One region of the Mycoplana sp. ABR4_002 genome, then DNA from elsewhere that is predicted to be linked to it. Evidence: predicted binding sites of a transcription regulator. Region 1 holds the regulator's gene; each other region holds the start of a gene.
What was found. The regulator HrcA, encoded in region 1, represses chaperone genes, less so after heat shock. The targets are predictions, from matches to a motif close to GTTAGCACTCNCNNNNNGNGAGTGCTAAC.
Positions count from the first base shown of each region.

Region 2: a site for HrcA is predicted at 5,175-5,203, ahead of groES (co-chaperone GroES). Genes of this name have one in related genera too.
Region 3: a site for HrcA is predicted at 3,126-3,154, ahead of ACXAGF_RS22865 (co-chaperone GroES). Genes of this name have one in related genera too.

Region 1 covers NZ_JBSWVO010000001.1:331,322-341,225, forward strand. The annotation lists gene mutM (bifunctional DNA-formamidopyrimidine glycosylase/DNA-(apurinic or apyrimidinic site) lyase) at 33-923, shown strand; gene rpsT (30S ribosomal protein S20) at 1,169-1,435, shown strand; gene dnaA (chromosomal replication initiator protein DnaA) at 2,292-3,839, shown strand; partial or broken gene ACXAGF_RS01635 (class I SAM-dependent methyltransferase) at 4,041-4,638, shown strand; gene hemW (radical SAM family heme chaperone HemW) at 4,643-5,839, opposite strand; gene rdgB (RdgB/HAM1 family non-canonical purine NTP pyrophosphatase) at 5,847-6,491, opposite strand; gene ACXAGF_RS01650 (VOC family protein) at 6,503-6,928, opposite strand; gene rph (ribonuclease PH) at 7,002-7,718, opposite strand; gene hrcA (heat-inducible transcriptional repressor HrcA) at 7,930-9,009, shown strand; gene grpE (nucleotide exchange factor GrpE) at 9,252-9,875, shown strand.
Region 2 covers NZ_JBSWVO010000001.1:883,088-892,991, forward strand. The annotation lists gene ACXAGF_RS04200 (bifunctional diguanylate cyclase/phosphodiesterase) at 1-2,170, shown strand, start outside; gene ACXAGF_RS04205 (hypothetical protein) at 2,211-2,657, opposite strand; gene groL (chaperonin GroEL) at 3,103-4,740, opposite strand; gene groES (co-chaperone GroES) at 4,818-5,114, opposite strand; gene ACXAGF_RS04220 (chromate resistance protein ChrB domain-containing protein) at 5,386-6,225, shown strand; gene chrA (chromate efflux transporter) at 6,206-7,594, shown strand; gene ACXAGF_RS04230 (TIGR01459 family HAD-type hydrolase) at 7,684-8,532, shown strand; gene ACXAGF_RS04235 (bifunctional riboflavin kinase/FAD synthetase) at 8,553-9,533, shown strand; gene ileS (isoleucine--tRNA ligase) at 9,778-9,904, shown strand, end outside.
Region 3 covers NZ_JBSWVO010000003.1:105,670-115,573, forward strand. The annotation lists gene ACXAGF_RS22855 (DUF1254 domain-containing protein) at 1-198, opposite strand, end outside; gene groL (chaperonin GroEL) at 987-2,615, opposite strand; gene ACXAGF_RS22865 (co-chaperone GroES) at 2,678-2,980, opposite strand; partial or broken gene ACXAGF_RS22870 (IS30 family transposase) at 3,202-3,322, opposite strand; one part of gene ACXAGF_RS22875 (IS5 family transposase) at 3,610-3,773, opposite strand; one part of gene ACXAGF_RS22875 (IS5 family transposase) at 3,773-4,376, opposite strand; partial or broken gene ACXAGF_RS22880 (IS110 family RNA-guided transposase) at 4,666-5,703, opposite strand; gene ACXAGF_RS22885 (hypothetical protein) at 6,234-6,518, shown strand; gene ACXAGF_RS22890 (hypothetical protein) at 6,681-6,902, opposite strand; gene ACXAGF_RS22895 (S8 family peptidase) at 6,918-9,293, opposite strand; gene ACXAGF_RS22900 (ATP-binding cassette domain-containing protein) at 9,383-9,667, shown strand; gene ACXAGF_RS22905 (DUF6925 family protein) at 9,838-9,904, opposite strand, start outside.

The DNA.
Region 1 (9,904 bases):
CGCACGGTTAAATCCGGAAGATGGAGGGGATGATGCCGGAACTGCCGGAGGTGGAGACGGTCAGGCGCGGGTTGGCGCCGGTGATGGAAGGGGCGGTGATCGCCCGCGCCGAATTGCGCCGACCCGACCTGCGCTTTCCCTTCCCCGAGCGCTTTGCCGAGACGGTGACCGGGCGCCGGGTGCTGGCGCTCGGACGGCGGGCGAAGTACCTGCTGATCGACCTCGAGGGTGGCGATGTCGTCATTGCCCATCTCGGCATGTCCGGCTCGTTCCGTGTCGCCGACGGCGGCGCGGGCGCGGTCCCCGGCGCCTTTCATCTGCCGCGCGGCAAGGACGAGCGCCACGACCACGTGGTGCTGCACCTCGACACCGCCGCCGGGCCGCGGCGCGTCATCTACAACGACCCGCGCCGCTTCGGCTTCATGGACCTGGCCCGGCGCGACGACCTCGCCGCGCACCCCTCCCTGCGCGCGCTCGGCGAGGAGCCGACCGGAAACGCGCTCGACGCCGCCTACCTGGCCGCAAGGCTGCGCGGCCGGTCCCAGCCGCTGAAGGCGGCGCTGCTCGACCAGAAGATCATCGCCGGACTCGGCAACATCTATGTGTGCGAGGCGTTGTGGCGGGCGCAGCTGTCGCCGCAGCGACCGGCGGGCGCGCTGGTGACGGCGACCGGCCGGCCGCGCAAGGAGCTGCTGGCGCTGACCGAGGCGATCCGTGCGGTGATCGCCGAGGCGATCGCGGCCGGCGGATCGACCTTGCGCGATCACATCCGCGCCGACGGCTCGCTCGGCTACTTCCAGCATTCGTTTTCGGTCTACGACCGGGAGGGGGAGGCCTGTCGCACGCCGGGCTGCGTCGGCACCGTGGCCCGGTTTGCCCAGGGCGGGCGCTCGACCTTCTTCTGTGCCGCCTGCCAGCGGTAGCCGGCGGCGTCCGTCGCGATCGCGCCGGGCGCCGCATTTCGAATCGCTGGCGGCCGGTTTCGGCGCGCTATTTCTTCAATTTGCGCGTTGACGCGCCTGCCAATTCCCGCTATACGCCGCCCCACAGTTTGGAAAGCCCATTCCAAGGTTTTCCGAGATTGCTCCCGAATTGCTTTGATGACAGGTCGCAGTGACCCGGCACGGCGAAGGCGGAGTTCGTGTCCGGTTTCTGAAGAGAGGCATCCATGGCCAATACGACTTCGGCGAAGAAGGCGACCCGCAAGATCGCTCGCCGCACTGACATCAACAAGGCGCGCCGGTCGCGCGTTCGCACCTTCGTGCGCAAGGTCGAGGAGGCGCTCGCCTCCGGCGATGCAGCCGCAGCCGCAGCCGCGCTGAAGGCAGCCCAGCCGGAACTGATGCGCGCAGCCACCAAGGGCGTGCTGCATTCCAACACCGCATCGCGCAAGGTCTCGCGCCTGGCGCAGCGTGTGAAGGCTCTGTCGGCCTGATTCCACGCCAGCAAGCTATGCAAATTTGACTGAGCCCGGCGGTTTCGCCGGGCTTTTTCTTTGCCTTTTTGTTGCCGTTATGGTTAACGCGCAATGCTGTCACATGTCAGGGCGGTGACAGAAAAAATCGTTAAAAAACATAAACTTGTGCGAGAATGTTCGACGCGATGCCGTCGCGTGGGGGGGCAATTGCGACAGTGTGCGAGTCAAGAAAATAATTATTTTTTTTGCTTTCCGGCCTCTGTAAGCCGGCTAGCAAAAGAAAGCCATTGATTCATAATGGATTCTTCTCGGGGGGGTGTTTGCCGAGTCAAATTGCGCCAGAAGAGTCAACGGCTGCGACTTAATTTTGCGTAAAATTGGGCATTGATCTTGGTGTTTGATCCTGCCTAAATGCCTTCCACAGGGGGCGCACACACAAGCGTAAAGAGACGCCAAGCACTGCCGTATCGGCCGGTGTGAGACGTCTTGACCCTGGAGCGGAGTGCATAGCTCCGCCTTATCTGACACTGAAAGCAGCTGACCGGCCGCCACAATCCAGGGGGCCGGAACGGTGGCTGTATGCCGTCGATCAGCCAGGTTCAGTGTGGCCGCGAGGACGGTCGCCGACGAGGGGCCAGGTGAGGGAATGCCCGACGCGAATGACCCATACGAGGGGGCGGCGTGGTCGGGAGGGCAGGCGACGCGGCCGGTGGCCGGGACGTCAGTCCGAAGTGTGCGGGTCGCGTTCGGAGTGAGGGCGAGGCGACCGGCAAAACCGAGTCCGCAACGCCGATGGCTCCGGGGTGCGGTCGAGGTGTGGACACGGTGCCGGCATGACGTGCCGGCGCGTCGACTGAACTTGAAAGGCGGCAAAATGCAAGCAAATACGGCCACGTCTGTTGGTGCATTTGGAAATGGGGACAATGCACTGAAAGGACTCGCAGAAGGAAACGACAAGCCAGGGGACACAAACGGGACCAAGCATGACGCCCTTTTCGACCGGGTGAGCGCACGCCTGAAGGCGCAGGTCGGCCAGGATGTCTATGCGAGCTGGTTCGCCCGGCTGAAGCTTCATTCCCACTCCAAGAGCGTCGTGCGGCTGTCGGTGCCGACGACCTTCCTGAAATCCTGGATCAACAACCGCTATCTCGACCTGATCACCTCGCTCTTCCAGCAGGAGGACGCGGAGATCCTGAAGGTGGAGATCCTGGTGCGCACCGCGACCCGCGGCGTGCGTCCGGGTGCTGAAGAGACGGCGACCGCCGCCGAGGCCGCGCCGGCTGCCCAGTCGCGCCGAGCGGCCGGCGCGCAGGCGATCGCCCAGGTTGCCGCCAGTGTTGCACCGCAGGCGCAGCAGCGCCAGCCGGCGCATGGTCCATTGTTCGGTTCTCCGCTCGATCAGCGCTACACCTTCGACACCTTCGTCGAGGGGTCCTCCAACCGCGTCGCGCTCGCCGCCGCCAAGACCATCGCAGAAGCCGGCGCGGGGGCGGTGCGCTTCAACCCGCTGTTCATCCACTCCAGCGTCGGCCTCGGCAAGACGCACTTGCTGCAGGCGATCGCCAATGCGGCGCTTGCCAGCGCCCGCAGCCCGCGCGTCGTCTACCTGACGGCCGAGTACTTCATGTGGCGCTTCGCCACCGCGATCCGCGACAACGACGCGCTGTCGTTGAAGGAAACGCTGCGCAACATCGACCTGCTGATCATCGACGACATGCAGTTCCTGCAGGGGAACTCGATCCAGAACGAGTTCTGCCACCTCCTGAACATGCTGCTCGACTCCGCCAAGCAGGTCGTCGTTGCCGCCGACCGGGCGCCGTGGGAACTGGAATCGCTCGACCCGCGCGTGCGTTCGCGCCTGCAGGGCGGCGTTGCGATCGAGATGGAAGGGCCGGACTACGAGATGCGCCTAGAGATTCTCAAGCGTAGGCTCGAGGTCGCCCGCCAGGAGGATGCCTCGCTCGACATTCCGGCGGATATCCTCAGCCATGTCGCCCGCAACATCACCGCGAGCGGCCGCGAGCTGGAGGGCGCCTTCAATCAGTTGCTCTTCCGTCGCACCTTCGAGCCGCAGCTCACCGTAGAGCGCGTCGACGAGCTGCTCGCGCATCTGGTCGGCGCCGGCGAGCCGCGCCGGGTCCGCATCGAGGACATCCAGCGGGTTGTCGCCAAACATTACAACGTCTCGCGCCAGGAGCTGGTTTCCAGCCGCCGCACGCGCGTCGTCGTCATGCCGCGGCAGATCGCGATGTATCTGTCCAAGACGCTGACGCCGCGCTCCTTCCCGGAGATCGGCCGGCGCTTCGGTGGGCGCGATCACACGACCGTGCTGCACGCGGTCCGCAAGATCGAGGACCTGATCGCCGGCGACACCAAGCTCAGCCATGAGATCGAGTTGTTGAAGCGCCTCATCAACGAATAGCAGGAGCACGCCTGGGGGTGCGGCCCTTGAGCCCGGGAGGTCGAGGCCCCGGGCTCTTTTTTATTCCACGGTTGCGTAGCCGGCTAGGCGCGCCAAGAGAGATTGCGACTCCGGCTGTCTGCCGGATTCGCCCGCCGGGCGCGGCGCCCTATTCCCGCGCGCCGACCCCTGTTAGGTTCGCGGCCGTTCCCGGGGCCGCCAATGGATGACATCGACGAAGCCACGCTCGCCTTTTATCGCGACAATGCGGCGGACTATGCGGCGCGCGGGCAGCCGGCCGGCACGGCGCGGCTGGATGCCTTTCTGGCGCGCTTGCCGGAACGGGCCCGCATCCTCGAGCTTGGATGCGGCGGCGGCCGGGACAGCGAGGTCATGCTCGGCCGCGGTTTCGATCTCCTGCCGAGCGACGGGTGCCGGAAATGGCGCGCGAGGCCGAGCGCCGGCTGGGGCGCGCGGTCGCGGTCCTTCGGTTCCAGGAACTGGCCGCGATATCTGCCTTTGACGGCGTCTGGGCCAATGCGAGCCTCCTCCATGTGCCGCGGGCGCGCTCGGCGGTGTGCTGGCGCGAATTTTCCGCGCGCTTAGGCCGGGCGGGGTCTTCTATGCGAGCTACAAGGCCGGAAGGGGCGAGGGACGGGATAGCCTCGGTCGCCACTACAATTACCCCACGTCCGCCTGGCTGCGAAAGACCTATGCGACGGAGAAATGGGGGCGTGTCACGATCGAGGCGGCGCAGGGCGGTGGCTATGACGGGCGAGCGACCACGTGGTTGCATGTGACGGCGGTCAAGACAGACTGACCCATCAACTGGCGAGATCGGCGACCACGGCGTCGAGGATCAGCATTCCGGCGGGAGTGCAGCGCAGGCGGGAATTGCCGAGCTTCTCGATGAAGCCGTGGTCGATGAGGAACTGCTCGCGCGCGGGATCGGGACCGTGGCCGGCGAGCGCCTGCCAGCGGGCGAGGTCGACGCCCTCGGTCAGGCGCAGGCCCATCAGCAGGAGTTCGTCAGCCTGCTCCGACAGTTCCAGCGCCTCCTGGTCGACCATGCCGTGGCCGTTTTCCTGCACAAGCTTCAGCCAGGTCTCGGGGTGGCGCTCGGTCGCGGTCGCGACCCGGGCGCCCTGTGTCGCCAGCCGGCCATGCGCGCCGGGGCCGATGCCGGCATAGTCGCCGTAGCGCCAGTAGGTGAGATTGTGCCGGCTCTCGGCGCCAGGGCGGGCGTGGTTGGAGACCTCGTAGGCCGGCAGGCCCTCGCGCGCCGTGATCTCCTGCGTTGCCTCGTAGAGGATCGCCGACTGCTCGCCGTCGGGCACGACCAGCTTGCCCGCCTTGTGCAGGCCGAAGAAGGGCGTGCCTTCCTCGATCGTCAGCTGGTAGAGCGACAGATGGTCGACGGCGTAGGAGACCGCCTGGCGCAGTTCGGCGTCCCATTCGGCGACCGTCTGGTTCGGCCGCGCATAGATCAGGTCGAAGGACATGCGCGGGAAGATCTCGCGCGCGAGCCGGATCGCCGTCAGCGCATCGGCGACGTCGTGCAGCCGCCCTAGAAACCTCAGGTCGCGGTCGTTCAGGGCCTGAACCCCGAGCGAGACACGGTTGACGCCGGCCGCGCGGTAGCCGCGGAAGCGTTCCGCCTCGACGCTGGAGGGGTTCGCCTCCATGGTGATCTCGATGCCGTCGGGCACGTGCCAGTGGCGGGCGATGCCGGACAGGATGGCATCGACGGTTGACGGCTGCATCAGCGACGGCGTGCCGCCGCCGAGAAAGATGCTGGTGACGCTGCGCGGGCCGGACAGCCGCCGCATCGTCGCCATCTCCGCCAGAAAAGCGGCCACGAACCGGTCCTGGTCGACCGGCTGGTGGCGTACATGGCTGTTGAAGTCGCAGTAGGGGCATTTGGCGGCACAAAACGGCCAGTGCACATAGACGCCGAAGCCGGGATCGAGGGGATCGCCGGCAATGGGCGGCTTCGCTGCGAACGGGGTCACCGCCGTCATCGCTGGCTCAGGCCTCCAGGCACGTTTCGACGAAGCGCTTGAAGGCGCGGGCGCGGTGCGACAGTGCCGCCGCTTCGCCGGGGCGCCAGCCGTGCTTCTGCTCCGCACTCATCTCGCCGAAGGTCGTGGCATAGCCTTCGGGCTGGAACACCGGGTCGTAGCCGAAGCCCTGGCTGCCGCGCGGCGGCCAGACGACCGTACCCTCGACCTCGCCGCGGAACAGCTCGGTATGGCCGTCGGGCCAGGCCAGGCACAAGACCGAGACGAAGCGGGCGGAGCGCTCCGCCGGCAGGGTCGCGCCCTTCTCGGCGAGCGCCCGCTCGACCTTCTCCATCGCCATGGCGAAGTCGCGGCTGCCGTCGTCGCGTTCGGCCCAGTTGGCGGTGTAGACGCCGGGCGCGCCGCCGAGCGCGTCGATCACCAGCCCGGAATCGTCGGAGAGCGCCGGCAGGCCGGCGGCTTTCGCCGAGGCGAGCGCCTTGATCGCCGCGTTTTCCTCGAAGCTGGCGCCGGTCTCGTCCGGCTCGACGAAGTTGAGGTCGGCGGCGGACTTTGCCTCGAAGCCGAACGGGCCGACGAGGTCGCGGATTTCGCGAATCTTGCCGGCGTTGTGGCTGGCGACGACGATCGTCCTTGTGTCGAGCTTGCGCATGTCGTGTCCTGTCAGGTCAGGCCCCAGAGGCCGGGTTCGGCGCATTCGAGGCTGTTTCCGGCGGGGTCGCGGAAATAGATGGAGCGGGCTCCGGTCGGCCAGCGAAAATCGGCCTCGATGGCGATGCCTGCTTCTTTCAGCTTTTCCGCCCAGAAATCAAGATCGCTGGCGGCAACGCGGAAGCAGACGTGACCCGCACCGGTGGTGCCGTGCACCGGCACCGGCAACGCTTGCGGCGGCGGCGGCACGACGGTCTCCTTGGGGTTGAAGATCAGCAGCACGCCGGGCCCGCAGCGGTAGAACACGTGCCGGTCGGCGTGGCGGCTGATCTGCTCCAGCCCGAGCAGGCCGCCGTAGAAGGCCTCCGCCGCGTCGAGATCCTCGGCATAGAGGGCGGTCTCAAGCACCCCCTCTGGCGCCTTTTTTGTTTCGGCCATGCGCTTGCCCCCGTCGTCGTTCCGCTTGCGGCAAGGGTGCCCGAAGGGTGAACGGGGGGCAAGCCGCCCGGCGTCAGGCGATCGCCTGCTTCTGCAGTTCCACCAACTCGGCAATGCCGGCCTTGGCGAGCGCCATCAGGCTGGCGAACTCCTCTTCGGTGAACGGCTTGCCCTCCGCCGTGCCCTGGATCTCGACGATGCCGCCGCCGCCGGTGATGACGAAGTTGGCATCGGTCTCTGCCGCCGAGTCCTCGAGATAGTCGAGGTCGATCACCGACTGGCCGGCGAAGATGCCGCAGGAGACCGCGGCGACGTGGTCCTTCAGCACCTTCTCGACCTTGATCATGCCGCGCGTCTCCATCCACCTCAGGCAGTCGTGCAGCGCGATCCAGGCGCCGGTGATCGCGGCCGTGCGGGTGCCGCCGTCGGCCTGGATGACGTCGCAGTCGATGGAAATTTGGCGTTCGCCGAGCGCCGGCAGGTCGACGACAGCGCGCAGCGACCGGCCGATCAGCCGCTGGATCTCCTGGGTGCGCCCGCCCTGCTTGCCGGCGGCGGCCTCGCGCTTCATGCGCTCGCCGGTGGCGCGCGGCAGCATGCCGTACTCCGCCGTCACCCAGCCCTTGCCGCTGTTACGCAGCCATGGCGGCGTCTTTTCCTCGAGGCTGGCCGTGCACAGCACGTGGGTGTCGCCGAACTTGACGAGGCAGGAGCCTTCCGCGTGCTTGGAGAAATTGCGCGCGAAGGAAACCTTGCGCATCTGGTCGGTCTTTCTGCCTGACGGCCGCATCGCGTACTCCTGTGTCTTGCCATTGCCAGCGACGGTTCTAGACGAGATCGAAGGGCGAGGAAATCGCCGAATGGCGCGATTGCCGGGGAAATGATCGGCCTGACCGGCGCCTGGGCACGCCGCATTTGCACTTGTGCGGCGCACGGCGCCCTCACTATATTCAGGAAAGGACGACGAAAGCCCTGCGACGACAGCAAAGCATCCGACAGGCATGGTGTTGAGAAGCCCCCAAGAGACAGACATCCACAAGGCGCTGGACGAGCGCTCCGGCGAGATCTTCCGCCGGATCGTCCAGGGCTACCTCGATCACGGCGAACCGCTCGGCTCGCGCAACCTGTCGCGTATCCTGCCGATGTCGCTGTCGCCCGCCTCGGTGCGCAACGTCATGAGCGACCTGGAGGCGCTGGGCCTGATCTACTCGCCGCATGTCAGCGCCGGCCGGCTGCCGACCCAGCTCGGACTGCGCTTCTTCGTCGACGCCTTCATGCAGGTCGGCGATCTGTCCGCGGAGGACCGCGCCTCGATCGATCGCCACGTGCATCGGCCGACGCACGGCCAGACCGTCGAGGCGATGATGAATGAGGCCAGCCGGATGCTGTCGGGCATGTCGCGCGGCGCCGGCCTCGTCATCACCAGCAAGAGCGATGCTGTGCTCAAGCATGTCGAGTTCATCCGGCTGGAGCCGACCAAGGCATTGGTGGTGCTGGTCGGCGAGCACGACCAGGTCGAGAACCGGATCATCGACCTGCCGGCGGGGACGACCAGCTCGCAGCTGGCCGAAGCGGCGAACTTCCTCAACGCCCATCTCGGCGGCAGCACCATCCACGAGGCCCGGATGCAGATCGAGCGGTTGCGCGGCGAGGTGCGGCGCGAACTCGACCAGCTGTCGCAGGATCTGGTCGAGCGCGGGCTGGCGGTCTGGTCCGGCGGCACCGAGGAGGCCAAGCCGACCCGGCTGATCGTGCGCGGCCGTGCCAACCTGCTGGAGGGGCTTGCCGGCGCGGAGGACGTCGACCGGTTGCGGATGCTGTTCGACGACCTGGAGAAGAAGGACAGCCTGATCGAGCTCTTGAGCCTTGCCGAGGCCGGCCCCGGCGTACGCATCTTCATCGGCTCGGAAAACAAGCTGTTTTCCCTGTCCGGCTCGTCACTGATCGTGGCCCCCTACCGCGACAGCGACGATCGGATCGTCGGCGCGGTCGGGGTGATCGGGCCGACGCGGCTGAACTATTCGCGGATCGTGCCGATGGTGGACTACACCGCGCAACTGATGTCGCAGCTGTCGCGCTGACCCGGACGGGCCTGATTTCAGCGCGTTTGCCGAACAAGCCTTGATTTTTTCGGCCCGAAGCTCGATATCCGCCTCAACTCCCGCTCCCGTCCGCTGACCGTCAAGGCCGTGCGGACGGCTGGGAAGCGACCAAGAGCGCCCACCGCCCGCCGGGACGGGCCGGGTCGCTCTGGCCGTTCAACCTGTGCATGCCCGGCGGCAGAGCCTGCGGCATGTGCGCGACTCTCAATCCGGAGAAGCCCATGACCGACGATACCAGCAAACACGGACCCGAAGCCGCAAACGACGAGGCCGAGATCGCCGCTGTGTCGACCGACAGCAGCGAAACCGAGGCCCAGCCGCAGGCCGAGGCCGACCCGCTGGCGCTGCTGCAGGCCGAGAACGCCGACCTGCGCGACAAGTACCTGCGCCTGGCGGCGGAGATGGACAACCTGCGCCGCCGCACCGAACGCGACGTCAAGGATGCAAAGACCTATTCCGTCGCCAGCTTCGCCCGCGACATGCTGGCCGTGTCGGACAACCTGCGCCGCGGCCTCGATGCCATCCCGGCTGAAGCCAGGTCGGCTGGCGAAGCCGGCCTGCTGGCGCTGATCGAAGGCGTCGAGATGACCGAACGCGCCATGCTGTCGGCGCTCGAGCGCCATGGCGTTCGCAAGCTGGAGCCGGTTGGCGAGAAGTTCGATCCGAACTTCCACCAGGCGATGTTCGAGGTGCCCAATCCCGAAATCCCGAACGGCACCGTCGTCCAGGTCGTGCAGGACGGCTACAAGATCGGCGACCGCGTACTGCGCCCGGCCATGGTCGGCGTCTCGAAGGGCGGCCCCAAGGCTTCGACCAACGGCGACAAGGCCGAGCCGCAGGCCTGAACCCGAGCGAAACCAACCGTCAAGCCCTG
Region 2 (9,904 bases), 550 kb from region 1:
GATGCAGGTCAACGATGGTTCGATGCTGTCGGCCGCGCTGATGGCGCCGCTGATCGCCGTCGTCGCCCTTTCGCTGCTGCTCACCGGGCTGACGGCCGCCATCTTCGCCAAGCAGGCAGAGACGACGGTGGCCGAAGGCATGCGCCAGTTCGCCATGTTCGTCCAGGGCGTGTCCGACTACGCGATCTACACGCTCGATCCGAACGGCATCGTCGCCAACTGGAACGAGGGCGCCGAGCGCACCAAGGGCTACAAGGCGCAAGAGATTGTCGGCGAGCACTTCTCCCGCTTCTACAGCGCGCAGGAGCGCCAGGCGGGGCTGCCGGAAAAGGCCCTGCGCCTCGCCCGGGACAACGGCAAGCACGAAGCCGAAGGACGCCGCTACCGGAAGGACGGGACCTATTTCTGGGCGCATGTCGTCATCGACCCGATCCACGACGAAGCCGGCGCGCTGATCGGCTATACCAAGATCACGAAGGACGTGACGAAGGAAAAGGCCGACGCCGAGCGCATCGCCGAGGTCAGCAAGAACCTCGACCTTGCGCTGGAGAACATGTCCCAGGGACTGTGCCTGTTCGATCGTGATGAGCGGCTCGTCCTCTCCAACAGACGCTTCGCCGAGCTGTTCGACTTTCCCGGCGAGCGTGTGCGCCCCGGTCTCAGCTTCCGCGAACTCATCGACCGGGCGCTGGCCAAGGCCTATCAGAATCCGGAGGTCTGGCTGCCGATGGCGTCGGATATCTACGCCCGCCACCGTGCAACGATCCAGCAGAGCGGCGCGATCGTGGAGAAGCTTTCCAGCGGTGTGTCGCTCCAGATCCGCTATCGAACCTTGCCCGAAGGTGGCTGGGTTGCGACCTACGACGACATATCCGAGCGCCTGCGCAACGAGGAGCAGATTGCCTTCATGGCCCGGCACGACGGCCTGACCGGATTGCCGAACCGGGCGAGCTTCAACGACAGCCTGGGAGCGGTGATCGACCTCGCCGCCCGGTCTTCCGGCAAGGTGGCCGCGATCGGCATCGATCTCGACAAGTTCAAGGAGATCAACGACACGCGCGGCCACGCCGTGGGCGATCAGGTGCTCACCACGCTGTCGCAGCGGATGAGGGACTGCCTCGGTGCGGGCGAGACGGTGGCGCGCTTCGGCGGTGACGAGTTCGCGGCCTTCAAGCGCTTTGACGACGTGGCCGAACTCGACGATTTCATCCGTCGCCTGGAGCGCTGCTTCCAGGAGGACATTACCATCGACGACTACGAGCTGAAGCCGGGCGCCAGCCTGGGCGTGGCCATCTATCCGCAGGACGCGGACAATCTGGAGGCGCTTCTCAACAATGCCGACCTTGCCATGTACCGGGCCAAGGAGGCGCTGACCCAGACGGTCTGCTTCTATGAGGTCTCGATGGACGAGGTCGCGCGCAACCGGCGCCTGATGGCGAAGGACCTGTGGCAGGCTCCCGGACGCGGCGAATTGCTGCTGCACTACCAGGTGCAGAAGGCCGTCGGCTCGGGCCGCGTCACCGGCTATGAGGTGCTGCTGCGCTGGAGCCACCCGGAGAAGGGCATGATCTCGCCATCGGAGTTCATTCCGGTCGCAGAGGAATGCGGCGCCATTCTTCCCATCGGGGAATGGGTCCTGCGTGAGGCCTGCCGCGAGGCGGCGAGCTGGGAGGTCCCGCACAAGATCGCCGTCAACCTTTCGCCGGTGCAACTCGGCAATGCCGACGTCGCCGATCTGGTCAGCCGGGTGCTGTCGGAGACCGGCCTTGCCCCGCGCCGGCTGGAACTCGAGATCACCGAGTCGACGATTATCGGCGACAAGGAGCGCGCCCTGCGGACCTTGCGTCAGATCAAGGCGCTCGGCGTCACCATCGCCATCGACGACTTCGGCACCGGTTATTCCTCGCTCGAGACGCTCCGGTCCTTCCCCTTCGACAAGATCAAGCTCGACCGCAGCTTCATGAACGAGGTGGAGGAAAGCCCGCAGGCAAAGGCGATCCTGCGCGCGATCGTGGCGCTCGGCCAGACGCTGGAGGTGCCGGTGCTGGCGGAAGGCGTGGAGACGGGCGACCAGCTCGCGATCCTGCGCGCCGAGGGCTGCAACGAGGCGCAGGGCTATTTCCTCGGCCGCCCGCAGCCGCGGGCCGGCGACGCAGTCAAGGCCGCATAGCCGGCCTTGCGCCGCTCCGGCTCGCAGCCGGGCGTTCGGACTACTGCGGGACGTGCACCTGGCCGGGGCGCTCGATCTGGAAGCGGGGGAAGACAAATACCCCGAGGATCGTGCCGGCATAGCGTTGCTCCAGACCGGTCGACTCACCGACGCAGAAGACCGGCTGGCGCGACGCCCCCTCGATTTCGATGGTCGTCGAGAAGCAGAAGGACGAAGAGGCCGTGGCCGCCTGCTCGAAGAGCTCGAGCACGCGGTTGCGGTCGAGCGGATCGTAGCACCGGACGAGGTTCAGCAGGCCGCAATTGCGCTCGTCGAGCCGGTGCATCCGGGTGGCCTTCTCGCCCAGCCGCAGCAGCCCGTTCGACAGGTCGCCGGTCCAGCGCTCAGTCACGCAATACTGGGTGAGAAGTTCGTTGTCGGAAGGGTCGAACGACACCGAGCCGGGCACGAACGGCGAAGCAAATGCAGTCTTGGCAATTTTGAACACGATATCCCCAGCCGGCAGGTCCGACTCCACCCTCATGCCACGCATTGCACTGCTGGCATTCCCCAATGCACTCGCTGCGACCGGCGAAGGTGCGGGCTTCGCGGATCGCTGTCATTACTTCGACAACCGCGGGTTCCGGTCAAGGGGGCGCCCACGGTCGTCCACCGCCTCGCACAATGGCCTGGCCGGCATCTGTATTATGATTCTATCTCTGTGATTTGGAAGCACATATTCAACGAACAGTTAACGCGAGGCGGCCAGGCGCTCTGCCCTGGCTGATCCGGCCCGCGCCAGCGTCGTGCGCGCATGGCGTGTGTTCGCGTCCGGGGCGGTTCTCGCCATTGTCTGGCATCCGGCGCGTAGAGCTCCCCGGCCCCGGCCAAAGAAAAAGGGCGGCCCGAAGGCCGCCCCGTATTGCTGGGTGACGGATCAGGCTGGCGCCTGATTACATCATGCCGTCCATGCCCATGCCGCCCATGCCGCCCGGCATTGCCGGTGCGTCCTTCTTCGGCAGCTCGGCGATCATGGCTTCGGTGGTGACGAGCAGGCCGGCAACCGAAGCGGCGTCCTGCAGAGCCGTGCGAACGACCTTGACCGGGTCGACGATGCCCATGCCGATCATGTCGCCATATTCGCCGGTCTGGGCGTTGTAGCCGAAGTTGTCCTCGTTCTTCTCGAGGATCTTGCCGACGACGATGGAGGCTTCATCACCAGCGTTCTCGACGATCTGGCGGGCCGGAGCCTGCAGAGCGCGACGAACGATGTTGATGCCGGCGTCCTGGTCGTCGTTCTCGCCCTTGACGCTGATCTTGGAGCCGGAACGCAGCAGCGCGACGCCACCGCCGGCAACGATGCCTTCCTGGACGGCAGCGCGGGTGGCGTTGAGCGCGTCGTCGATGCGGTCCTTCTTTTCCTTCACTTCGACTTCCGTCGCACCGCCGACGCGGATGACGGCGACGCCGCCGGCGAGCTTGGCCAGGCGTTCCTGCAGCTTCTCGCGGTCGTAGTCGGAGGTGGTTTCCTCGATCTGGGCCTTGATCTGGGCAACGCGACCTTCGATTTCCGACTTCTTGCCGGCGCCGTCGACGATCGTGGTGTTTTCCTTCGTGATCGAGACCTTCTTCGCACGGCCGAGCATGTCGAGCGTGACGGTTTCGAGCTTGATGCCGAGGTCTTCGGAGATCACGGTACCGCCGGTCAGGATGGCGAGGTCTTCGAGCATCGCCTTGCGGCGGTCGCCGAAGCCCGGAGCCTTGACGGCAGCGATCTTGAGGCCGCCGCGCAGCTTGTTGACGACGAGAGTTGCCAGGGCTTCGCCCTCGACGTCCTCAGCGATGATGAGGAGCGGCTTGCCGGTCTGGACGACGGCTTCGAGAACCGGAAGCATGGCCTGCAGGTTGGAGAGCTTCTTCTCGTGCAGCAGGATGAATGCGTCTTCGAGTTCGGCGACCATCTTTTCCGGGTTGGTCACGAAGTAGGGCGACAGGTAGCCACGGTCGAACTGCATGCCTTCGACGACCTCGAGCTCGGTCTCGGCGGTCTTGGCTTCCTCGACGGTGATCACGCCTTCATTGCCGACCTTCTGCATGGCTTCGGCAATGTCGAGGCCGATCTGGCGCTCGCCGTTGGCCGAGATCGTGCCGACCTGGGCAACTTCTTCCGAGGTGTTGATCTTCTTGGCCTTGGCCTGGAGATCCTTGACGACTTCGGTGACGGCGAGGTCGATGCCGCGCTTCAGGTCCATCGGGTTCATGCCGGCGGCAACGGCCTTGGCGCCTTCGCGAACGATCGCCTGGGCGAGCACGGTTGCGGTGGTGGTGCCGTCACCGGCGATGTCGTTGGTCTTCGAAGCGACTTCGCGGACCATCTGGGCGCCCATGTTCTCGAACTTGTCTTCCAGTTCGATTTCCTTGGCGACCGACACGCCGTCCTTGGTGATGCGCGGCGCGCCGAAGGACTTGTCGATGACGACGTTGCGGCCCTTCGGGCCGAGGGTGACCTTGACTGCATCCGCGAGGATGTCGACGCCACGCAGCATCTTTTCGCGCGCGGTGCGGCCGAATTTGACTTCTTTGGCTGCCATTTTCAAAACTCCTGGTTTCGAAATGCCGGATTGCCCGGCTTGAAGTTAGGGGAAGTTCGCGGTGGGAAGATCGGCGATCAGCCGATGATGCCCATGATGTCGGCTTCCTTCATGATCAGAAGCTCTTCGCCCTCGAGCTTGACCTCGGTGCCCGACCACTTGCCGAACAGGACGCGGTCGCCGACCTTGACGTCGAGTGCGACCAGCTTGCCGCTTTCATCGCGGGCACCCGAGCCGACGGCGACGATTTCGCCTTCCTGCGGCTTTTCCTTGGCGGTGTCCGGAATGATGATGCCGCCCTTGGTCTTTTCCTCGGACTCGACGCGACGGACGACGACGCGATCGTGGAGCGGGCGGAAATTGGTGGTTGCCATTGTCTAATCCCTCGATCAAATGACATGTCTCGGATCGGAACCGACCCGGTGGATTTTTTTGTTAGCACTCGCAAATGGAGAGTGCTAGCGGAGCCGAGATAGGCGTCGGGCGAGCACGAGTCAAGGATGGGTTCGGGAAAAAAATCGAACAAGCCGATCGTTGTTGACTTGGACGGACTGATTGGCTTTAACAATGCCATGGGGTTTGCGATACCCCACGAGGCGCCATGCCGAAATTCGCGTCCTTTACTGTCACATAGAGGGACGTATCATGGCTTCCTACAACGGAATTTCCCCCGAGAAGCTTTCTCGTCTGGTCGGCACGCCGCGAGCGCCGGTGCTGGTCGACGTTCGCGATGACGACGACTTCGCCGCCGCGCCCTTGCTGCTGCCCGCCGCTGTCCGCAGGGACCATGCCGCTGTTTCGGCCTGGTCGTCCGACTACCGCGGTCGTTGGGTGGTGGTCGTCTGCCAGAAGGGGCTGAAGCTCAGCGAGGGCGTCGCCGCGATGCTGCGCTGCCAGGGCGCGCAGGCAGAGGTCCTGGAGGGTGGCTTCGTCGCATGGCAGGAGGCGGCGCTACCGCTCGTTCCGGTCAAAAGCCTGCCGCAGCGAAGTGCGACCGGCGGAACGCTTTGGGTGACCCGGTCGCGGCCCAAGATCGACCGCATCGCCTGTCCGTGGCTGATCCGGCGGTTCGTCGATCCGCAGGCGCGCTTCCTCTTCGTCGCGCCATCCGAGGTGCAGGCCGTCGCCGATCGCTTCGGCGCGACGCCCTTCGACATCGAGGGCGTGGACTGGAGCCATCGCGGCGAACTGTGCAGCTTCGACGTCATGGTCGAGGAATTCGGTCTCGATTTTCCGGCGCTGAAGCAACTCGCGCGGATCGTGCGCGGCGCCGACACCAATCGCCCGGATCTGGAGCCGCAGGCCGCGGGCCTTCTGGCCGTCTCGCTCGGCCTGTCGCGCATGTTCGCCGACGATCTGGAGCAGCTCGAGGCCGGGATGCTCGTCTATGACGCCTTGTACCGCTGGGCGCGCGATGCGGCCGACGAGAAGCACGACTGGGTCTCCCATACCCCCCGCAGGAAGGATGGCCGCGACCGTGGATAAGCCCATCGATGCCGACCTTGAGGCGGATGCGCCGCCGCATCCGTCCTTCGGCGAGGCGGCAAGGGTCTGGGCCCGGGTCGGGCTCTTGAGCTTTGGCGGCCCGGCCGGCCAGATCGCGCTGATGCACAAGGAACTGGTCGAAGACCGCCGATGGATTTCCGAAAGCCGCTTCCTGCACGCCCTCAACTACTGCATGCTGCTGCCCGGACCGGAAGCGCAGCAGCTCGCCACCTATGTCGGCTGGCTGCTGCACGGCACGCGCGGTGGCATCGTCGCGGGAACGCTGTTCGTCCTGCCGGGCTTCGTCGTCATCTGCGCGCTTTCGGCGGCCTACGCTCTGTTCCAGCGCACCGACTGGCTGCAAACCTTGTTCTTCGGCCTCAAGGCGGCGGTGCTGGCGATCGTGATCGAGGCGCTGCTGCGCGTGGCCCGCCGCGCACTGAAGACGCCGCTCGCCCGCCTGCTGGCGGCGCTCGCCTTCGCGTGCCTGTTTTTCCTGGCGCTGCCGTTTCCGCTGGTCATCGCCGCGGCGGGCATGACCGGCTATCTTGTCGCGCGAACCGCACCCGGCCTGCTGCAGCCGCCGCCAGGTCACAGGGCGCACGCGCCGGACAAGCCCTCGGTCATCGGCGAAACCGTCTCCGATCGGCGCCGCGGCCTCGGCCGGACGATGGCGATCGCCGTTGTCGGCATCGCCCTGTGGGCGGCGCCCTTTGCCCTCGTTCCGCTGCTTCCCGAGGGACCCGGCGCTTTTGCCGCCATTGGCGTCTTCTTTTCGAAGATGGCGGTTGTGACCTTCGGCGGGGCCTACGCGGTGTTGGCCTATGTCGCCCAGCAAGCGGTCGACACCTATCACTGGCTGAGGCCCGGCGAGATGCTCGACGGCCTGGCGCTGGCCGAGACGACGCCCGGGCCGCTGGTGCTCGTGCTCTCCTTCGTCGGCTTTCTGGCCGCCGCCCGCGACGGCGCCGGGCTCGACCCGCTCACGGCCGGGCTGCTCGGCGCAGGGCTGACGACCTGGGTGACCTTCGTTCCCTGCTTCCTCTGGATCTTTCTCGGCGCGCCCCATGTCGAGCGGTTGCGGCAGCACGCGGCCCTTTCCGGCGCGCTCTCGGCCATCTCGGCCGCCGTCGTCGGCGTCATCCTCAACCTCGCGATCTGGTTCGGCCTGCACGTGCTCTTCCGCGAGGTCGGGACGCTCGAGGCCGGTCCGATCTCGATGGCGATGCCGACCCTTGCCTCGATCGACCCGTTGGCCGTGCTTCTGACGGCGGCGGCGACGGTCATGCTGTTGCGCCTCGGGTTCGGGATCGTCCAGACGCTCCTGGCCTGTGCGATCGTCGGTTTCGCGCTGCGCCTGCCGATCTAGGGGCCGCGCGGCAAAATTGCCGGGGGGCTCTTGTTTTCTCCGTCGGGCTTTGCGATGTCAGCCGGGCCCCTCAGGATCGGGAAACGAGCATGGCCAAGCGCATTCAGTCCTTCAGCGAGATCACCGACCAGTACGACGTCGTCCTTTGCGACGTCTGGGGCGTGCTGCACAATGGCGTGGAGGCCTTTGCCGCGGCCTCGGAGGCGCTCGCGCAGGCGCGGGCGGCCGGCCTCACGGTCGTCCTGATCACCAATTCTCCGCGGCCGCATCCCGGCGTGAGGGTCCAGATCCGGGGCCTGGGCGTGCTTGACGAGGCCTACGACCGCATCGTTACGTCCGGCGACGTCACCCGCGCGCTGATCGCCTCGGGACCGGAGAAGGTCTATTTCATCGGCGCGCGCAAGGACGTGCCGTTGCTGGACGGGCTGGGCGTCGAGGCCGTTTCGGCCGAGCAGGCCGGCATCGTCGTCTGCGCCGGTTTGCGCAATGACGAGAAGGAGACGCCGGAGGACTACCGCCCGGAACTGGAGCGGCTGGCTGCGCGGCATCTGCCCTTCATCTGCGCCAATCCCGACCTCGTCGTCGAGCGCGGCCACAGGCTGATCCCCTGCGCGGGCGCGCTTGCCAAGCTTTATGGCGAGATGGGCGGCTCGACGCTGATCGCCGGCAAGCCGCACCGGCCGATCTACGAGAAGACGCTCGAGGAGGCGCGCGACGTTCGCGGCGCGATCGATCTCGCGCGCGTCATCGCCATCGGCGACGGCATGCCGACCGATGTGCGCGGTGCCGAGGGCTACGGGCTCGACGTGCTCTACATTTCCGGCGGCATCCATGCGCAGGAATATGTGGTGAACGGAGTAACCGACGAGGCGAAGCTGAAAGCCTTCCTGAAGCGCGAAAGTGCCACGCCGAAGTGGTGGATGCCGCGCCTGCAGTAACGATACGGGAAAAAAGGGCCATGACCGTATTCCATCGAAACGAGACGAAGGAGCCGTTGCCCCAGCATCTCCGCGGCGGCGTCGTCGCGATCGGCAATTTCGATGGCGTCCACCGTGGCCATCAGTCCGTGCTGCAGCGCGCGCTCGACATTGCGCGGTCGCAGAATGTGCCGGCGCTGGTGCTGACCTTCGAGCCGCATCCGCGCACGGTGTTCCGACCCGACCAACCCGTGTTCCGCCTGACGCCGGCGCCATTGAAGGCCCGCATCCTGGAAGGGATGGGGTTTGCGGCGGTGATCGAATATCCCTTCAACCGGCAGTTCTCGCAGATGACGGCGGCGGAGTTTGTCCAGCAGGTGCTGCTCGACTGGCTCCATGCCGGCCATGTCGTCACCGGCTTCGACTTCCATTTCGGCAAGGGCAGGGAAGGCGGTCCCGCCTTCATGATCGCCGCCGGCGAGGAAAACGGCTTCGGCGTGACGCTCGTCGACGCCTACCGCGACGAGAACGCCGACGTGATCTCGTCCAGCCGCATCCGCGATCTATTGGCCGGTGGCGCCGTCACCGAGGCCGCCGGTCTGCTCGGCTATCATTACACCGTCGAGACCGAGATCATCGCCGGCAAGCAGCTCGGCCGCACGCTCGGCTTTCCGACCGCCAACATGCAGCTCCCGCCCGAGGCGGCGCTGAGCACCGGCATTTACGCGGTCCGCTTCCGCCGCGCTGATGGCGCCCTGTTCGACGGGGTCGCAAGCTTCGGCCGGCGCCCGACCGTGGACAGCAACGGGGCGCCGCTGCTTGAAACCTTCATCTTCGACTTTTCCGACACGATCTACGGCGAGACCTGCTCGGTTTCCTTCTTCGAACACCTGCGCGACGAGCTGCGCTTCGACGGGCTCGAGGCACTGGTGGTGCAGATGAAACGCGACGAGGAGGAGGCGCGCGCGCTCCTGTCGGGCGTGCGTCCGATCGGCGCCATCGACCGCCAACTCTGTTTCTAGCAGGTCAAGAAAACGTGCCGACCATGCGCGCGGCACCTTTTCAAGCCGGTCAAAACGCCGTAATACCGCCGGTCATGATGTTCGTACGGCTGACCATCGATCTGCGAATTAGTGGCCCGGCCTTCCGCGCGCTCTGAGCGAGGCCGGAAGTCCGGGATTTCGGGCGTTTCAAGCCACGCCCCGCCGTCACCGACAGACAGATTCCCTCTTTTGGCGCGACAATGCGCGCGATGAAGCGATAGCCATGACCGATACGTCCGAAAAGATCGACTATTCCTCGACCCTCTATTTGCCGCAGACGGACTTCCCGATGCGCGCCGGCCTGCCGCAGAAGGAGCCGGAGACGGTCGCCCGCTGGCAGAAGATGGGCC
Region 3 (9,904 bases), on a different contig from region 1:
GGTGAAGTCGAGATTGTCGTAGATCTTGTTCGATGTGTCCGCGCTTGGAACCCCATCCTTGAACTCGAGCGTACCGATACGGGTCTCCACCTCGCCCGGCGTGATGAGGGACTCAGGTACCGCCGCCGCCTGGGCCAAAGCGATGCCCGCCTGGGCGGCAAAAAAAAGTGCACCTGCGCAAATGTACAGTCGCTTCATCCAGTCTCTCCTCGCAAAACTATCGACATATTCCCGACGTAACGCCGGCACATCTGAAACAAAACAACCGCAATTGCGTGCAGGCTACCTTCGTAGGCCCGAAATTCGAGAAGCTCCTGTCGATCCTAAGCCTTGACCGTTCTCCCCATTAAAATATGCGCTGCAGGCCAAAATCAAGGACGAGCTCGAGCGCTCTAGAATGATGAAGGCGAGATAAATAACTAGTGACAGCTGCACGGATGAAGAAAGCCGCCGCAACGGGGGATAAGCTGGAGCGCTTCAATCAGGGTTTCTTCAGCGCAATCCCGCTCTGCTGCCAGATCTTGTTGCGAATGACTACATGATCCAAAATTTGGAATCGTCCCTGTATGATTCACGTCATAAAAGGAAGCAAGCGCGGAAGGCAAGGCCGCAAATGGCGTGTCGTGATGTTCGATGAAGCCTGGCAAAATCGCATTGGCGACTCCATGTGGTTCGTTCCGGCATGCAGCTTGGTGGCGAAACCGCCACACGATCGACCAAGGGCAATCGGTCACCCAGAAGGACGACTTCCTAGAACGACAGAAGAGCTTCTCATCGACCGAGCCTTTCGTCGTATTCCATCCACTTGTGCAGGTTCGGTGCCCTGAAGCAGTGTTCAAGGGGGCACGGTCCCGACTTCTAGCGACCCTCGGGTCCAACCTCAACGGAGCTTCCTGCCACCTTGCGCAGTCCAAACTGCCAGACACCACACCCACTTCGGCGTAGCGCCCGCTTTGCTTTACGATCTACCTAGCGTCCGCGTGCCGTCAGAAGTCCATCCCGCCACTTGGCATCGGCGGGAGCGGTGCTTCCTTCTTCGGTTTCTCGGCAATCATTGCCTCGGTAGTAATCAGCAGGCCAGCGACCGAGGCAGCATCCTGCAACGCAGTACGAACAACCTTGACTGGGTCGATCACTCCCTGATCGTAAAGATCGCCGAACTCGTTAGACTGGGCGTTCCAACCATAGCCAAAATCGGTCCTCTTGCGCAGCCTGCCGACGATGATCGAGCCTTCGGCACCCGCATTCTCGGCGATCTGGCGCACCGGCGCCTCAAGTGCCCGGCGGACGATCTCAATGCCGTGTTTCTGATCGACGTTCTCCGTCTGAACGCTGTTCAGTGCCTTGACGGCTCTCAGCAAAGCCACACCACCGCCAGGCAGCACGCCTTCCTCGACCGCCGCCCGGGTGGCATGCATGGCGTCGTCGACGCGGTCCTTGCGTTCCTTCACCTCAACCTCGGTTGAGCCGCCAACGCGGATGACGGCAACGCCGCCAGCAAGCTTGGCCAGCCGCTCCTGCAGCTTCTCACGATCGTAGTCCGATGTTGTTTCTTCGATCTGCGCCTTGATTTGGGCGACGCGGCCCTGAATCTCCTTTTTCGAACCTGCGCCGTCGACGATCGTTGTGCATTCCTTGTCGACGTCGACCTTCTTGGCGCGTCCAAGCATGTCGAGCGTCACATTTTCGAGCTTGATGCCGAGATCTTCAGAGATTGCCGTCCCGCCAGTCAGGATTGCGATATCTTCTAGCATAGCCTTACGGCGATCGCCGAAGCCAGGAGCCTTGACGGCAGCGATCTTCAGACCGCCGCGCAGTTTGTTGACGACGAGTGTCGCCAGCGCCTCGCCCTCGACGTCCTCGGCAATGATCAGCAGTGACTTGCCCGATTGAACAACGGCTTCAAGAACCGGAAGCAGCATCTGTAGGTTCGAGAGCTTCTTTTCATAGATGAGGATATAGGGTTCCTCGAGCTCCACCCGCATCTTGTCCGGGTTGGTGATAAAGTACGGCGAGAGATAGCCGCGGTCGAACTGCATGCCTTCGACGACCTCCAGTTCTGTCACCGCAGTCCTGGCTTCCTCAACGGTGATGACGCCTTCATTTCCAACCTTCTCGACGGCCTCGGCGAGGAACCGACCGATCTCGGTGTCGCCATTGGCCGAGATCGTGCCGACTTGGGCAATCTCGTCGTTTTTGGTGATCCTCCGCGCATTTGTCTTCAACTCCTCGACAATGGCGTCTACGGCCTTGTCGATGCCGCGCTTCAGATCCATCGGGTTCATGCCCGACGCCACAGCCTTCGCGCCTTCCTTGACGATTGCCTGGGCGAGCACTGTAGCAGTGGTGGTGCCGTCACCAGCCATGTCGCTTGTCTTCGAGGCGACTTCCCGCACCATCTGAGCACCCATGTTCTCGAACTTGTCCTCGAGTTCGATCTCCTTGGCGACCGTGACGCCGTCCTTGGTAATCCGCGGTGCGCCGAACGATTTGTCGAGAACCACGTTGCGGCCCTTCGGGCCGAGCGTGACCTTGACGGCGTTGGCCAAGATATCGACGCCGCGCAACATCCTCTCGCGAGCGTCGGAATGGAATCTGACTTCCTTGGCGGCCATTTTTCTACTCCTTCCTGAAGCAGCATTGCTTGACTGACATAGGTCCGGCACTCGGTTGCGTCTCACGCTACCGCGTCGATCTCGATCACGCCCATCACGTCAGATACCTTCATAATCAAAAGATCCTCGCCATTGAGCTTGATCTCGGTGCCTGACCATTTGCCAAATAGAATGCGATCCCCCGCATTTACATCGAGCGGCTGCAACTGCCCACTGTCGTCGCGGGCACCGGGACCGACAGCAACGACCTCACCTTCTTGTGGCTTTTCCTTCACTGTGTCTGGGATGATGATGCCGCCGGCCGTTTTTTCCTCGGCCTCGATGCGGCGAACCAGAATACGGTCATGTAAGGGACGGAACATCATGTCGCTCTCCTATTCAAAGAGCCTTTTGAGAGGTCCCCCACGGCGCACTCAGTGTGAATCCGACGCGGGCGCGACCCCCTTCGGCATCGAACACAAACCGATTTGGCTTTTGCTTATTCGTGTTTCAAGAGGGGAATGACATTTTTTTGGCACTCGGCCACATGGAGTGCTAGCAATTTGAATTTGTAGTTCATTTCGGGTGAGGAGGTGCTGGCGGTAGAGCCCATTGCATAGTCTTCCTTGGAATAGATGAAGCGATAGATCGATTTCCGGACAAATGCGGACGGGACTCACACCATCGGCAACCAGGCGACCGACGATCTGCTCCGGCGACCAATGTGCCTTCACATTCTGCACCTTCTCGAGGGAGGTATTTTGTCCAACCGTACCGGAATCGCAGAATCAGACCTTCCAGAGAGAGGAGCCAGCTGCTTAGATGGAGCAGGTTCGCCGGATTGGTCCTCACGATCCTCCCAGGCCACGCTCATCCAAGCGTGGCTTTCTTGCCCCGCCATTGCGCGGGGCTTCTTTTGCAACCGCTGGCAGATAGTCGGTCCTTTGTAGAGCTAGATCCGGATCGCGGCCTCGAAATAGTGACGAAATTCCTCAGAGTCGGACTCGAAAAGAGCTCAATAATAGCAATATCTTGAGAGGCGGCGCGTGATGAGGCGTATGTGGGCGATCATGATCCATGCCTCGGCTGAAGCGATGGATTTCTCGAAGTCTTTTGCCAGCCTGCGGCATCTGCCGAGCCATGCGAAGGTGCGTTCAACGACCCATCGGCGCGGTAGACCTCGAAGCCCTTCGCCTTGTCGGATCGCTTGATGATTTCCAATGTCCAGCGCCCGATTTTCTTCAGTCGCCGTTTCAGCTTGTCGCCCGCATAGCCGCCATCGGCAAAGACGTGCAGCAACCAGGGCCATCGGTGGCGGATAGATTTCAAGAGGTCCGGAGCACCGTCCCTGTCCTGAATGTCAGCGCTGTGGACCATGAGACCGACCATCAGGCCGAGCGTGTCGACCACAATGTGGCGCTTGCCTCCCTTGATCTTTTTTCCGGCATCATAGCCCCGAAGGCCGCCGCTTTCGGTGGTTTTCACGCTCTGGCTGTCGATGACGCCTGCCGTCGGGCTGGCCTCCTTGCCTTCCAGCTCGCGCGCTTCCATCACGAGATGGCTGATCCGGCTCCACAGACCCAGTGCTCGCCATTCGTAGAAATAGCGCTGCACGGTTGAACAGGGCGGGAAGTCCTTCGGTAACATACGCCACTGGCAGCCCGTCGAGGCGATGTAGAGCAGAGCGTTCAACACCTCTCGCAGATCCGTGGTGCGGGGACGCCCGACACGTCGCGCCGCCGGCAGAAAGGGCTGCACCAGGCCCCATTCACGATCCGTCAGATCGCTTCTCTATTCGGCTGGTAAAGGTCAAGCGCTTTCGAACTTTCCGCTTCTCCGGCTTCTGGTGTCTTTCGCAGGGTCTCGCTTCTCTCCGGGATCGGCCTTTTGGCCCTCCCACCATGGGGTTAGAGTGATGAAGTAAAACAATCTTGCATGCGTTCTGAGCGTCACTATACGATCGAACAAAGCGATCTTCGAACTTACTTCACCATCGTCCTGCGACGGACATCTATCCGCCGGATTGCGGAATCCGTTATCTCCTATTATGCCGCGCCGTTATCGAGTGAGATCAGCTGGCGGCCGGCAAATCATTCCGCGTCCAGCAAAATTCGGTGCCGTCACTCATCATGCGATGCATGATGACGGCCAGCCTGCGGGCGAGCGCGACAATGGCCTTTCGCATGCCGCGCCGTTTGGCGATATTCATCGCCCAGGCCTTCAGCCATGACCATTTTTTCACATTGATCATCAAGGTCTGGGCAGCTTCGTAAAGCAGCGTTCGCATCATCGCGTCACCGCACAGCGATATGCATCCAACACGCTTGCTTTCCCCCGACTCGTTGAGCTTCGGGGTCAACCCCAGTATCGGTCCAACAGCCTTCGAGTTCTTGAACCGCTGCGGAATGTCGATGGTGCTCGTGAACGCCAGCGATACGACGGGACCGACACCGGGGATCGTCATTAGCAGCCGGCACATAGCATCGTTGCGCGAGATGTCCAGAACCTTCTTGTGCAACCGGGAGAATTCCTCACGCAACTTACGCCTCGCTGTCAGCAGCGGCTCCATGATTTCCTGAAGATCAGCCATGTCATTGACCAACTCGCGAAATCACTCCTCGAATTTGACCGCGCCAACGTTCCCGACCTTCAGCCCAAAATTGCGCAACAGTCCGCGAATGTCGTTTTCAATGGCGATCGCTTTTTCCTGCAGCAGCTTGCGCGCCGTTAGCAGGGCCCTTCGTTTCTGGCTCGCCAGCGTTTTAACGTGCACAGGGCGGTACAGGTTGACCCGCATCATCTGCGCAATGCCACGGGCATCATTGCGATCGGTCTTGTTCGGCTGGGCCTTCAGGAAGGCTTTTACATGGCGCGTTTCGATGCAAATCACCGGCACGCCGGCCCTGGCGAGGGCCTCGAATAGCCATTGCGATAAAGGTCCGGCTTCCAGGCCAACCCGCTCAGGATTCCAAGCCGGATCTCGCAACATCGCGATCAGGTCATCGGGGTGGCTGGGAACCTTCACCTCTCGGCAAATCTCGCCCGTTTCGTCGACAATGCAGATGGCGGTCTCTTTCACCGAGACATCAAGACCCATATAATGCTTCATGCTGCGCTTCCTTTCCGATGCTTGTGGCTGTTGCAAAACATGACCACGTTTACCATCGCTCGAAGCGCAGCACCTTCTCCTACCACCGCCGTCTAAGGGTGAGGCTCAAGCCGAATACCCCATCTTGCATAACGGGTCGCGCGCCGGGCATAGTGCCGACGGGTGATTTCAGTCCAGGCCATCGTGAGCTCCATCGAATCTTTGCAAATCCGACGGAATCACAACCTATTGAAATCACCCACTTCTTTTTGAGGCAGGCACTCAGCATTGAATGGCAGTCGGCGCCCCCGAGCGGTCGAGTATTGGAGTATCCTTGACCTCGGCGGTCGACCGGGGTTGGCTGAGGAGTGGGTTGCAAGGGTTGAGATCTGGTTATGTTATACCATTACCCGAAATCAGGTAAGACATATTATGGAACTAACATCCGGTTTCGCGAGTGTTGCTTTTTGCAGGCACCTGCAGAACACCGAACTGTTCCGTCTCGGTGTTGCCGACGCTCCCGGTTCATCCAACCGAGGCAGTTCAGGCTCATGCTCGTCCAGGCCGATCGACACGATCCGATTGAAATCCGCCGCGGATATCGGGCGCACTCGCCTCGCGCGAAAGCCAAGGCGGGTGTGGCGCCAAAACCGATCGAAGGATTCCCAACGCCGCTATTCGATTGGACCGATGATCCGCCGGATTTCCAGCAAGCACTCATCAATCATATGCGCCGGCATGGGACTCCTATCGGCATCTGCATCGCGCTGTCGCCGGCGAGAACGGAACGGCTGACCCGCTCTCTACAACGCGATCGCCGTAAGCCATTCCATTAAAACGCGGATAAAAATCCATGTCGAAGACTTTACGGCATCACTTTGTTTTTGTTTGCAATTCTTCGCGGAATCCAATTGGAAATAGGTTCTGGACCGACCGAAGCTAATATAAGGGGGATAAAAGAGGACTCGTCATGCCAATTCACGACCCCTGCACCCTTCTCAACCGACTGCTAGTAGAACCCAACGAAAGCGCTTTACGGGAATGATGCGGATTCTGATGGAGCGATTGCCAAAAGAAGAGCGATACGTTGATGGCGTTCGGCGCATGGTTCCGCCCTGCACAACCACAAACTTATTCAGGCTGCCGTCGCCAACACCGGCGTTGTAAAGGAGATTGCCGACCTTGAAATCGCCGATGAAGTTTGACGGTATCTCGACCATGTTCACTTTCCTCGACTATGGAGCAGCCAGCTGCGCCGGACGCGGCTGAACCCGGTTTCTCACCTGATCATAGAGCCTGAGTTCGCCGGGCATTGCGAGCGTGACGGCCAGGCCGAATGGCACCAGATCGTCAATGGGCGAAGCCGGATCAGGCTCTCGTTGAATTTTCAGGCGCAGATTCATGCCGTCGGCGACGACCGCTGCCTGCGCCCCGCTCCAAACCCGAGTGAAGACAGTGCCACGATTGGTCTGGTTGCCATCCGGTTGCCAGGCATCCGCCGAAATGCCGAGACCTGCGATTTCGGCTGGATCGAGGAGCTTCATCCTGACAGCGCGATAGGATTTCCGACCAGGAATGACCGGTGTGAACCAAGCCAATGTGGCGGACACCGAATGAGCACGTGCCTGGCCGCCCATCGCAGCGGGAATTGGCACCAGCACATCGACGCTTCGCTCGCGACCGAGTGATCCCACGCACCAGAAGGTAGCGCGGTCTGCAGCACAGGCGACCGCATCATTACTTTCAACCACGCCGTAGCCCAGGAAGCGGCGGATATTGTCTTTTTGACGCGGAGCCTGACCCTGCCCAAACGGCCCGAGAAGTTCTTTGACCAGACCGGCCGCCGCATTCGGCCAGCGCGCCGGGTGCACAAGAAGGGCCTTGATGAGAACAGCCCGCTGAACATTCGTCAGCTGCAGGAACTCCCGGCCGTAAGCGGCCTCCAGGGCATCGTGAATGCGATGTGCTGTGCGAGAGGCCAGCGCGGTTGCCGCACTCGTCCCGTTTGTGTACCCCTCGGCATTCTCAAGGCCGGGACGCGGTGGCGCGGCAACTTTGAGTCCCGCTCCTCGACTTGCGCTCGCTGGCGAGACAGTGATGCTCTCCGCGCTCGCGACGACGCGAAGATGTTCGCGGGCGCCCGGCATCAGGATGTCCGGCTTGACGGAGCCCGCGAAGCCGGGTCCTAAAGCGCTCGATGGGTTGGCCGTATCCAGCTCGGAATATGGATTGACATTGGCACGCGCCAACGCGCGGTCAGCGGCCGGCACCCAATCAAGATTGCGGGCGCCGATCGTCAGTCCATTGATCGTCTCCGATGGTGACAACAGCCGGCGGTCGGCTACGATTTCTGCGACCGCGTTGATCACACCGCGTGCCCGCTGATCGGCGTTGGCATCCTCGAACGCGACCCTGTTTGCAAAGGCGGCCACAGGAAATTGCGCCGTGATATTGCCGGCACTAACGAGGAACAGGATACCGAACCGGAACGCCAGTCTGTCGAGAAGGCGTGCCCAAGGCGACAGCTGCCCATAAAATGGCCGTCTGACATTTCCGAGCGACATATTTACGATGATGACATGCGGAGCCGACGGTTGATCGCCGGCGCGCATATGCATGACCGCCTGATAGATCAAATCGATGATCAGCCTGTCCGGGGGAAAGCGGTCATTGTTGCCGAGCACCGGGATGCAATGCACCTGACGCGGCAGCGGCGGCTCCGGCCTGTTTCGGTCTCCGTGGACGATGAGTGAGGCCATGGCCGAGCCATGGAAACGTTGCGAGACAAGCGCGCCAAGCTCAAGCCCAAAATGGTCTTCGACGCTTAGATGACGCTGCAGCAACGGACGGCCAGCGACCGGAACACCATCGAGAAGGGCAAGGATCGGGTCGGCGGTGACGGGTCCCGCGGCGGGCGCGGGAGCAGCTGGCAAAAGATCATTGGAGTCAATTCCGGTGACGACACTCTGCGGGCGAATGTGCATGATCGGCTCGACGCCGGCGAGACTGCCGGGAGCACGCTCGACCACAGTCCGAACGGCTGCGACAGGCAGTTCGGCTAGGATAGCATGGTAGGCAATGTCTTCAAGCCTAGAGCGACTGAGAAGGCGACCACCGCTTTGCCGGATCGCAGCGGTGACCGTCGCGTCACTGATCGCACCTACCTCGGGAGAAGCACGGAACACGAGCTCGATTTCGAGAGGAACGAGTTCGTTGTCCTCCCGACCTTCGATCTCCTCAACCAGCACATCCACATCCAACGGTTGGACGCGATCGGCCGGCCCCCAAACACGAAGGTCACGAAGACAGGCGAAGACGTCCCGCCATGGGGTAAATCCTTGCGGCAGAGCTCTGCCACCGACCCATGTTCGCCAGAGAGATTCAATCTGCTGGAGCGCCCGCAAATCCGGCACGAGCAGGTACGCGACAGGTGCCTTGTCCTCATCGTCCGGCAGCTCTTCCTCGTCGATAAGTTCGAGGCCCGGGACGTTGTTGATTGCCCGGGCAAAGGCCGCAATGCTTCCCTTCACTTCGAATACGAGGAGTCGCTCAGGCGCCAGCGCTGCTGGATCGGCACGAAGCGCGAGACCCGCCGGGTCGCGCTGCAGCACGTCTGTCAGGCGTTGAAATTGCGGGCCAAAGCAGCGGCGGAACGCGCTTACTGTCGATCTTGTGGAGGCGAATCAAGTCGTAGAGACCCTTGGACAGACTGAACCTGTCGCGTGATCTCCTGGGGCGCTTGCCGAGCTCCGTCTCCGGCGGAGAACTTCAACGGATCGCACTGTTGCGCGCGCTGCTGCTCGACCCGGTCTTCCTCTTCGCTGACGAACCGACCTCGCGGCTGGACCCGGTGACACAAGCCCAAACCATCCGGCTCATGGTCGACATCGCCGCCGAGCGGGGCCTGGCGATCATGGTCGTCAGCCACGACGAGACACTGCTCTCGGCAATGTGCGATCGTGTGATCCGCTTGGAGGTGCACTAACCACGATTGTGATGCGACGGCAGCCTTGCCGACGAATTTGAGAGCAGTCCGCCGAGCACCCGCCGTCCTCCACTCACATACTGTTTGGGCACAATTCTAAGTAAGGCGGCTGTGATGGCCTGAGCGACAGTTTCTGTCGCCAGCACAACTTGCGGTCGATTTCTTGAAGACTAACAACCAGGCGCGACTTCATCGGTTGTAGCTGGATCGCCGCCACGGTCGAGGACCTCGCGCCAT